One region of the Micromonospora sp. NPDC048947 genome, then DNA from elsewhere that is predicted to be linked to it. Evidence: riboswitches for the same ligand, from Rfam matches in the RefSeq annotation. Region 1 holds a riboswitch; each other region holds the start of a gene.
What was found. A riboswitch is a leader RNA that binds a small molecule or an ion and turns the genes downstream of it on or off. The one in region 1 is predicted to bind cyclic di-AMP.
Positions count from the first base shown of each region.

Region 1 (2,194 bases):
TTTTCTGCCGTGCGGGCCGGTCGGAGAGGTCGTGGTTGCCGTAGTCCCCGTCGCCGAACGCCTCGTAGGGCGCCGGGATCCACTCGCACGAGATGCTGCGCGGGCACTCCACCCCGTCCGGGCGGGCCAGGCGGCGCAGGCCCAGCCGGTCCAACCAGGAACGCTCGGGCCGCACCGCGCGGGCCGGCAGGCTGACCCGCTGGCCGTCGTCGGTCACCCGGGACTGGCCCGCGCCGATGGTGGTGAAGACCTCGTCGGCGAAGGCCGCGGCGGCGTCGGCGCTGTCCGCGCCGGAGTAGCGGGCCACCGCGCCGTACCAGGCCGCCGGGTCGGTGTCCGCGCCGACCGGTGCGCCCAGATCCCTCTGGTACGCGCTCAGCAGCGCGGCCCCGCCCCGGATGTTGAGACCCGCGTCGGTGCGCAGCGCCTCGGGGGTGGCGCCGGTCAGCGTGGCGGCGGCGTCGACGGTCTGCAACGCGGCGGTGGACGGCGCGGGTGCCTCGACCGGTCGGGGCGCGGGCACCAGTGCGGGACGGGAGTCGTCGCCGCGCGGGTCCTCGGCGCCGGCGTCGTGGTGGCCGCGCCCGGGGAGGGCGGCCACGTGCCGCGCGTCGGTCAGGTGCATCGGGCCGTAGCCGCCACTGGTGCTCGGTGTGCCGGCGTTGGTGTCCCAACGGGACTCCAGGTATGAGACGCCGAGCAGCACGACGGCCGGCACGCCGTACTCGCTGGCCGCTGCGGCGTACTGCTGCTGGCGGTCGGTGGTGGGCGCGGCTGCGGCCGGGCCGACGGAGAGTGGCACCGTGGTCGCGGCGGCTACCACGGTGGCGGCGAGCAGTGCGCGCCAGCCTGTCGACAGGGTTGGATGGTGCATCGAACCCCCTAGATTCTCGCGGAGTGAGGTCAGGTCACCATCGCGCCGTCCGGGAGGTCACGTCAATACCTTTCCATCCATCGAAGCAGAGGGAAAGAATTCTTCACACACGGTCGGTGACCTCGTCCAATCGGTACGGAGTGTCACTGCCGCACGGGTTGCGGATTGGTAACAGGCGTCTCTACTCTGGTCATTCGTCGGGCCGACAGCAGCTCCGCCCAGCCCGGGCGGTAACGGACCGACACCGCCGAGTCGTTTCCGAGCGAACCGGGGACCCAGGTCCCTCGGGGTGAATCCGCAGCCACTGCGGTAGGGCGCCGACTTCCCGCCCGAACCCGTCAGCTAACCCGGTAGGCGGTCAGGAAGAAGGAGTACGAGACCCCGGTGGCACTCCATGCCCCGCGGCCGTCGTCCGAGCGGTCGGCATCAGCCGGCCCGACGCCGATAGTGCCGCGCCCACGCTGGTCCCGCTTCACCACCGCTCTCGCCGCGCTGGCGGGCATCGCCGTCGTCCTGACCGGCAGTGCCACGGCGGCCCACGCCGACCCGTCCGTCGCCGAGATCGAGCGCCAGATCGACGCCGACTGGAACAAGCTCGAACCGATCATTGAACGGCACAACGCCACCCGCACCGACCTCGCCGCGAAGCGCAAGCAGGCGGACGCCCTGGCCGCCCGGATCACTCCGCTTGAGCGCCAGGTCGACGCCGCGATGGACAAGGTCAGTGCCCTTGCCGTACGCGCCTACAAGGGTGAGAACGTCTCGACCGTCAACGCGGTGCTGGGCAGCCGGTCGCCCAGCGAGGTGGTCGGCCAGCTCGAAATGCTCGACCGCTTCGCGCACAACCAGCAGAAGGACGTACGCCAGGTGGCCGACCTGCGCGACCAGTTGGCCGCGCAGAAGGCGCCGCTGGACGAGATGGTGGCCCAGCTGACCCGCACCGAGGCTCAGCTGGCGGCGAAGAAGAAGCAGATCAACGAAGAGATCGACCGCCTGCAGAAGCTGCGCCTCAAGGTGTACGGCAACGGTGGCGGCGGTCCGCTGCGTCCGGCGCCCTGCCCGGGTAGCTACCCAGGCGGCGCCGCGGGCACCGCTGTCAAGTTCGCCTGCGCGCAGATCGGCAAGCCCTACGTCTGGGGTGCCGAGGGCCCGAACTCGTACGACTGCTCCGGGCTGATGCTGGCCGCCTGGGCGAAGGCCGGCGTGTCGCTGCCGCACAACGCCGCCGCCCAGAGCCGGGTCACCAAGAACGTCAGCAAGGGCGACCTGCGCCCCGGCGACCTGGTCTTCTACTACAGCGACATCCACCACGTCGGCATG
Region 1 covers NZ_JBEZFO010000002.1:301,037-303,230, forward strand. The annotation lists gene AB0B98_RS04750 (peptidoglycan recognition family protein) at 1-874, opposite strand, end outside; cyclic di-AMP (ydaO/yuaA leader) riboswitch at 1,110-1,245, shown strand; gene AB0B98_RS04755 (NlpC/P60 family protein) at 1,259-2,194, shown strand, end outside.

Region 2 (2,194 bases), on a different contig from region 1:
CTCACCGGGTTCGGCAGCGAAGACGCCACCACCCTGTCGATGTTCCAGGGCGACGTGGACCTGCACGGTCTGCTGCTCGCCGGAATCATCATCGGCTCGCTCGGGGTGCTCGACGACGTGACTGTCACCCAGGCGGCCACCGTCACCGAGCTGGCGAACGCCAACCCCGGGCTGACCCGGTTGCAGCTGTACCGTGCCGCCACCCGGGTCGGCCGCGCGCACATCGCCTCCACTGTCAACACCATCGTGCTGGCGTACGCGGGCGCGTCACTGCCCCTGCTGCTCCTGCTCACCGCCGACGCGCGGCCGATCGGGCAGATCCTCACCAGTGAGTTCCTCGCGCAGGAGATCGTCCGCAGCGCTGTCGCCACCCTCGGTCTGATCGCCGCCGTGCCGCTGACCACGGGGCTGGCCGCTGTGGTGACCGCCGCCGGGCGCAGCGCTGCCGCGGCGTCCACCGACGCTCCCGCGCCCCGGCCCCAGCCGGACCGCAGCGAGGCACTGGCCGCACTCAGCTCACCGCGAACGGCCGGCTCCGACGAGCCGGACCGGACGCGGACCGCACCCCCATCCGAGGCCACCGACCGGTGGCCGGAGCCGAACAGGAGCACGGATACGACATGGTGACACTCCTCAGCGTGACCAGATCGGGCATCCACCCTGAGAACCACGTCACTGGTCACTCAACGCTATGGCGAAATGACGCTTTTGGTCGGCATCCAGGCGTAGCTCAGGCGGTCGACTCTCGGGTAACCTCGCTGCCGGTTACCGATGAAGGCGCGAAGCGGCGCCTGCGGTGCCACCGCCCAATCGCCAACCGGCGAGCCGGGGACCCAGGTGCCTGGGGTGAATCCGCGTCAGCGGTAGGGGCCACTTCCGCCCCGAACCCGTCAGCTAACCCGGTCGGCGGTCGACGGAAGGGAACATTGTGACGGCACCCCTACGCCGCTGGTTGACACCCGTGGTGGCCGTGATCGCCGCACTGACAGTGCTCGCCGGGCCGCTCCCGGCGCACGCCGCCCCGACGAACCCCACACCGTCCGGGCACGAGGAGGACGGCGAGCCCAAGCTGCTCAACGACGTCATCGAGCAGGCCAACCGCGACTACTCCGCCGCAAAGTCCAAGCTGGACAAATCCAAGAAGCGGCAGGGCGAGTTGGCGGCGGAGGTCAACCGCGCCAAGGCCGACCTGGACGCCTTGGCCCCGCAGGTCGGGCAGATCGCCGCCCAGGCGTACCGGACCGGCCGGATCGGCGCGGTCGCGATGCTGCTGGAGAGCGAGGCTCCCGACTCGTTCGTCCAACGCGCCGGGATGCTCGACGAGATGAACATGGTCAACGAGAAGAAGCTCTCCGAGGTCAACGAGGTGAAGGCCCGCGCCGAGCAGGCGAAGCTGGCCCTCGACACCGAGGTCCGCGAGCAGCAGAAGCAGACCGCCCTGATGGCGAAGCGCAAGAGCGAGGCCGACAAGGCGCTCTCCCTCGTCGGCGGCAAGGGCTTCACCGGAGGCCTGGTGGACGCCACCTCCAAGGTCGCGAAGATCGGCCCGGGTCGCACCGCCGACGGTGACTGGAAGCCCCAGTCGTGCAGCGAGAATGACCCCACCACGTCCGGCTGCATCACGCCGCGCACGCTGCACGCGTACAAGGAGGTCAAGGCGGCCGGCTTCAACCGGTTCGTCGGCTGCTACCGCCCCGGCGGGCCGTGGGAGCACCCCAAGGGGCGCGCCTGCGACTGGTCGCTGCAGAAGAGCGGATTCTCCCCGTGGCACAACAACGACACCCGGACGTACGGCAACAACGTTGCCGCGTTCCTCATCCGTAACGCCGACCGGCTCGGCATCTACTACGTGATCTGGAACCGGCAGATCTGGTTCCCGGCCACCGGCTGGAGTTCGTACAGCGGGCCGTCGAACCACACCGACCACGTGCACATGTCACTGCTCTGACCCGCACGATCCCCGTCGAGGGCCGTTCCGCGTGATGCGGAGCGGCCCTCGACGCGTCAGACGGTGGCAGGCGCGGCCGGGTCGGTCGAGGCCGCGGTCTCCAACGCCGCCAGGCCGGCCGGCACGGCGGCCACCGGGCGCACCGCGCCGGCGGCCAGCCGGTAGGACACACCCACCACCGCGCACCGCCCCTGCGCCACCGCGTCGGCCAGCACGGGCGACTGCCCGAGCAACGTCTCGACGGTC
Region 2 covers NZ_JBEZFO010000019.1:49,956-52,149, forward strand. The annotation lists gene AB0B98_RS24990 (YibE/F family protein) at 1-627, shown strand, start outside; cyclic di-AMP (ydaO/yuaA leader) riboswitch at 794-924, shown strand; gene AB0B98_RS24995 (hypothetical protein) at 929-1,948, shown strand; gene AB0B98_RS25000 (carbonic anhydrase) at 2,005-2,194, opposite strand, start outside.
Region 2: another riboswitch for cyclic di-AMP. It lies ahead of AB0B98_RS24995 (hypothetical protein); the one in region 1 lies ahead of AB0B98_RS04755 (NlpC/P60 family protein).

Region 3 (2,194 bases), on a different contig from region 1:
CGCTCGCCCTGCTCTCCGACGCCGGGCACATGTTCACCGACGTGCTCGGCATCGGGATGGCGCTCGCCGCCATCACGGCGACCCGGCGGGCCACCGGCGACCCGCAGCGCACCTTCGGGCTCTACCGGCTCGAGGTGCTCGCCGCGCTGGCCAACGCCGTCCTGCTCTCCGGCGTCGCGATCTACGTGGTGATCGAGGCGATCCGCCGTTTCGGTGACCCGCACCAGGTCATCGCCGGCCCGATGCTCGCGGTGGCAGTGCTCGGCCTGCTCGCCAACATCGCCGCCTTCGCGCTGCTGCGCGCCGGGGCCCGGGAGAGCATCAACCTCCAGGGCGCCTACCTGGAGGTGCTCGGCGACCTGCTCGGCTCGCTCGGCGTCATCGGCGCGGCCCTGCTCATCACCGTCACCGACTGGTGGTGGGCCGACCCCCTGGTCGCGGTCGCCATCGGCGTGTTCATCCTGCCGCGCACCTGGCGGCTGGCCCGCGCCGCCATCCGCATCCTGGTGCAGGCCGCCCCGGAGCACCTCCAGGTGACGGCCGTGCACGACCGGCTCGCCGCCGTCCCCGGGGTCGTCGAGGTGCACGACCTGCACGTCTGGACGCTCACCTCGGGCATGGAGGTGGCCTCCGCCCACCTGACGATGGCACCCGGCGCGGAGGTCGGCGCGGTGCTCACCGCGGCGCGTACGGCCCTGCACGACGACTTCCGCATCGAGCACGCGACGTTGCAGATCGAGCCCGGCGCCGCTTCTGGAGCCTGCGGCTCCATCGAATGGTGACGGAGTCGTACTTTTCCGTGGTGACGCACGCACCGTCCGTCACATTGGCTGCAGCAGCCCCACCGGCACCGGTAGGCTCGGTCCCGGCCTCCACCAGGCGGCGCCCTCCCGGCGCCGGTGGCGGTCGCCGCCTAATCGCCCAGCTGGGCGAACCGGGGAACCATGTTCCTGGGGTGCATCCGCGTCAGCGGTAGGGATCTTCCGTCCCGAACCCGTCAGCTAACCCGGTCGGCGGCTGACGGAAGGACATGCGCAGTGGCACCAGCACGACCACCCGCCGCCCGACTGGCGGCCCTGATCGTCGCGATGTTCGCCCTCGGCGTCGCGCTTCCGGCCGGCACCGCCTCGGCCGCTCCCCCGACCGGCCTGCGGGCCGCCGCACCCGACTCCGACGAAGAGGGCGGCACCCCGGCGTTGCGCGCCCAGCTCGAAGCGGCCAGCAAGGGCTACCTGGACGCGAAGCGCGCCCTGGACACCTCGGTGCAACGGCAGAAGCAGCTCGCCACCCAGCTGAAGACCATCGAGGTCGAGATCGAGCAGCGCAACGGCAAGGTCGGCGAGATCGCCGAAGTGGCCTACCGCACCGGCCGGCTCGGTGCGATGTCGGCGCTGCTCAACAGCAACACCCCGGAAGGCTTCATGGACCGGGCGGCGGCGCTGGACGCGGTGGCGGCCAACGAGGACCGGGTGCTGCGCGACCTGCTGAACAGCAAGGACAAGGCCAACCGCACCCGGGTCGCCCTGGACGGCGAGATCAACGAACAGCGCAAACAGGTAGCGGTGATGGCCAAGCGCAAGGAACAGGCCGAACGGGCCCTGACCGTGGCCACCACACCCAGACCGCAGACCACCGCCGATGCCGGCTCCAACCGGGGCACCTCCAGCGCCAACGCGACTGCCGCGCCGCGCAACTCCGACGGCTCCTGGCCCTCCGAGTCGTGCAGCGTCAACGACCCCACGCCGGCCAGCGGCTGCATCACCCCGCGCACCCTGCACGCGCTCAACCAGGCCAAGGCGGCGGGCTTCACCCGGTACGTCTCGTGCCACCGCCCCAGCGGCTCCGGTGAACACCCGAAGGGCCGGGCCTGCGACTTCGCGGCGCAGAAGGGCGGCTTCGGCGGGAACGCCACCGGCGGCGACAAGACCTACGGCAACAACCTGGCCGCGTACTTCATCCGCAACGCGGACCGGCTCGCCGTGCTCTACGTGATCTGGTACCGGCAGATCTGGCTGCCCAGCAGCGGGTGGAAGTCGTACAGCGGGGCGCACGGCACCCCGTCGACCGACCACACCAACCACGTCCACCTGTCGGTCTACTGACCCAGCCGTCGTGATGCCTGTGAGTCATCGTGATGACTCACAGGCATCACGTGCGTCCGGGGGCCCGGCTACGTCGCCGGGCGTACCCCTGA
Region 3 covers NZ_JBEZFO010000005.1:231,474-233,667, reverse strand. The annotation lists gene AB0B98_RS10285 (cation diffusion facilitator family transporter) at 1-782, shown strand, start outside; cyclic di-AMP (ydaO/yuaA leader) riboswitch at 901-1,032, shown strand; gene AB0B98_RS10280 (hypothetical protein) at 1,089-2,102, shown strand.
Region 3: another riboswitch for cyclic di-AMP. It lies ahead of AB0B98_RS10280 (hypothetical protein); the one in region 1 lies ahead of AB0B98_RS04755 (NlpC/P60 family protein).

Region 4 (2,194 bases), on a different contig from region 1:
TCCAGCAAGATCGACTACTTGTTCGTCAGGGGCGGTGTGCAGTCGTCCGCCGTCGACCACACTGTGGTCGGGACGAAGTCGAACCACAAGGCGTTGTACGGCTTCATCACCTACTGACCGCACAGCCGAAGACGCCGCGGGCGCCGGCCCCTTGTGGGGGACGGCGCCCGCGGCGGTCAGCGTGCCCGGGTCAGGCGGAGTAGCCCCGGCTGGTGATCCAGTTGGCCAGGTCGATCGTGGTGATCCAGTACGACGGGTCGGCCGGGTTCGCCGAGTCGGCGATCCGCACGGTGCGACCGTTGTCCTTGTAGCCCACGACGGCGATGTAGTGCCCGCCGCCGTAGGAGTGCCAGCCGCCGTCGGTGTCGGTGGCGTCCCCAACGACGTTGGCCACCACGCCGCGGCCGTCGGTGATGGCCTTCACCACGTCGGCCTGGAGGCGGTCCATCTGGGCCGGGCTGGGCGCGCCGGGGAACATCCGGGTCCGGTACGGGGAGCCCTTCACCTCGGCGTTGAGCACCCGGGTGGTGTCCTCGGCCGAGTTGGTGCCCATCTCGGTGGTGCCCAGCTTGGCGCCGAGCTGCTCCTGGGTGCGGTCGATGCCGGCGGCGCTGAGCGCGTTGCGGGTGGCCGCCGGACCGCAGTTGTAGTAGGTGTTCTGCGCCTCGTAGTCGTAGTCGAGCACCTTCGTCGCGGGCGGCTTCGGCGGCGTCGGCTTACGGGTCAGGTCCGGGTTGCTGCTGGCCTTGGCGGCGGGGGACGCGGCGCTGGTGGCCGGGGCGGCAGTGGTCGGGGCGGCGCTGGCCGAGGGGGACGCGTCCCGAGCCTCGCCGCGGGAGGCGGCGACGTCGCTGCGCATCTCGGCGACAGTGGTCGCGGTGCGCTGGCCGGCCGGGGCGTCGTCGGCAGTGGTGAGCAGGGCGCCGGTGGTGGTGGCGATCGCGAGGGCCGCGGCCGAGGCGGCCACGATCTGGTACGGGCGCTCGGTGGCGAGGCGGCGGAGCTGACGCTTCAGGGTGTGCTTCACGGGGTCCTCCACGGATCGGGGGGAGAGCGGCACACCGGGGCCGGACCGGTATCCGGGCAGGCGCCAGCGCGCGGACCGTGGTCCGCGGATGGTGAACCGCTCAGGGGAACGCCCGGCGCGGCCGGGCGGGGAAGGCGATGACCCGGGGGGTCAGCTCACCGTCACTGGACGAATGAGCGGGTGCATCGCCGCGCCGTGGAGGCAAGGGAACAACCGAGGGGTGGAAAGGTGCTGCACGAGGAGTTGACTCCTTCCGACACCGCCTACCGGGTTAGCTGACGGATTCGGGCGGGAAGATCGCCCTACCGCGGGCCGTGGCTCGCGGATTCACCCCGGACTTACTGGTGGGTCCCCGGTTCGTTGATCACGATTAAGCGGGTCGATGCGGCGTCGCCTCTTGCGATCGGTTACCGCATCGGACAGGACGACAGTACTGGCGGCTCCGCGCCCTGCCAAGCCAGGTTCACCTGCGTAAACCCCAATCGGTGAGACAATTTCTCCGCGTATTGCCGATGATGTGACTCGATGGGACAACCGGTTACGGCGACGCCTATGGGCGACAACCGGACAGGCCGCAGAGAATGCGACCAGAATCGCGGGAACAATCCCGCCGATCGCGTCGGACGTCCTAATTCACGATTGGGTGACCGGCCTCACATCACGGATTGGGCTCAACCCACCCGGGCCGGGCGCCACAGCGCCACGACGGCGGGACGCAGCGCCCCGGCCACGGTGCGGCGCGCGGGGACCACTGTCGGGCGGAGCCGGGCCGCCGCCGCGTACGCCTCCTCGGCGAGGGCACGAGCCGACTCCGCGGCCAACTCGGCGTCGCGCCAGGCGGCCCGCTCACTGTCGGCGGCCACCTGGTAGTCGGCCAGCCGCGCATCCCTGACCACCCGGCTGATCAGCACCTCCTGCTCGACCGGGTGTCGCCGGGGATCCCAGCAGCGCCGGTGCCCGAACACGTCGCCGAGCTGCGCCATGGTCAGGTCGCCCCGCCAGTACGCCGCCATCGCCGCCCGGTGCAGATAGCGTTCCCGGGCGGCGTACTCGGCGGGGGTGTGCGGGGTCTGCGGGGTGGGCAGCGCACCGGCGCCAGCGAAGCGACGCGCGGCGGTGTCCGCCTCGTCGTACCCGATCCAGGCCCGCTCCAGCTGCTCCTGAGCG
Region 4 covers NZ_JBEZFO010000003.1:150,761-152,954, reverse strand. The annotation lists gene AB0B98_RS06185 (hypothetical protein) at 1-117, shown strand, start outside; gene AB0B98_RS06180 (C39 family peptidase) at 191-1,039, opposite strand; cyclic di-AMP (ydaO/yuaA leader) riboswitch at 1,273-1,414, opposite strand; gene AB0B98_RS06175 (hypothetical protein) at 1,699-2,194, opposite strand, start outside.
Region 4: another riboswitch for cyclic di-AMP. It lies ahead of AB0B98_RS06180 (C39 family peptidase); the one in region 1 lies ahead of AB0B98_RS04755 (NlpC/P60 family protein).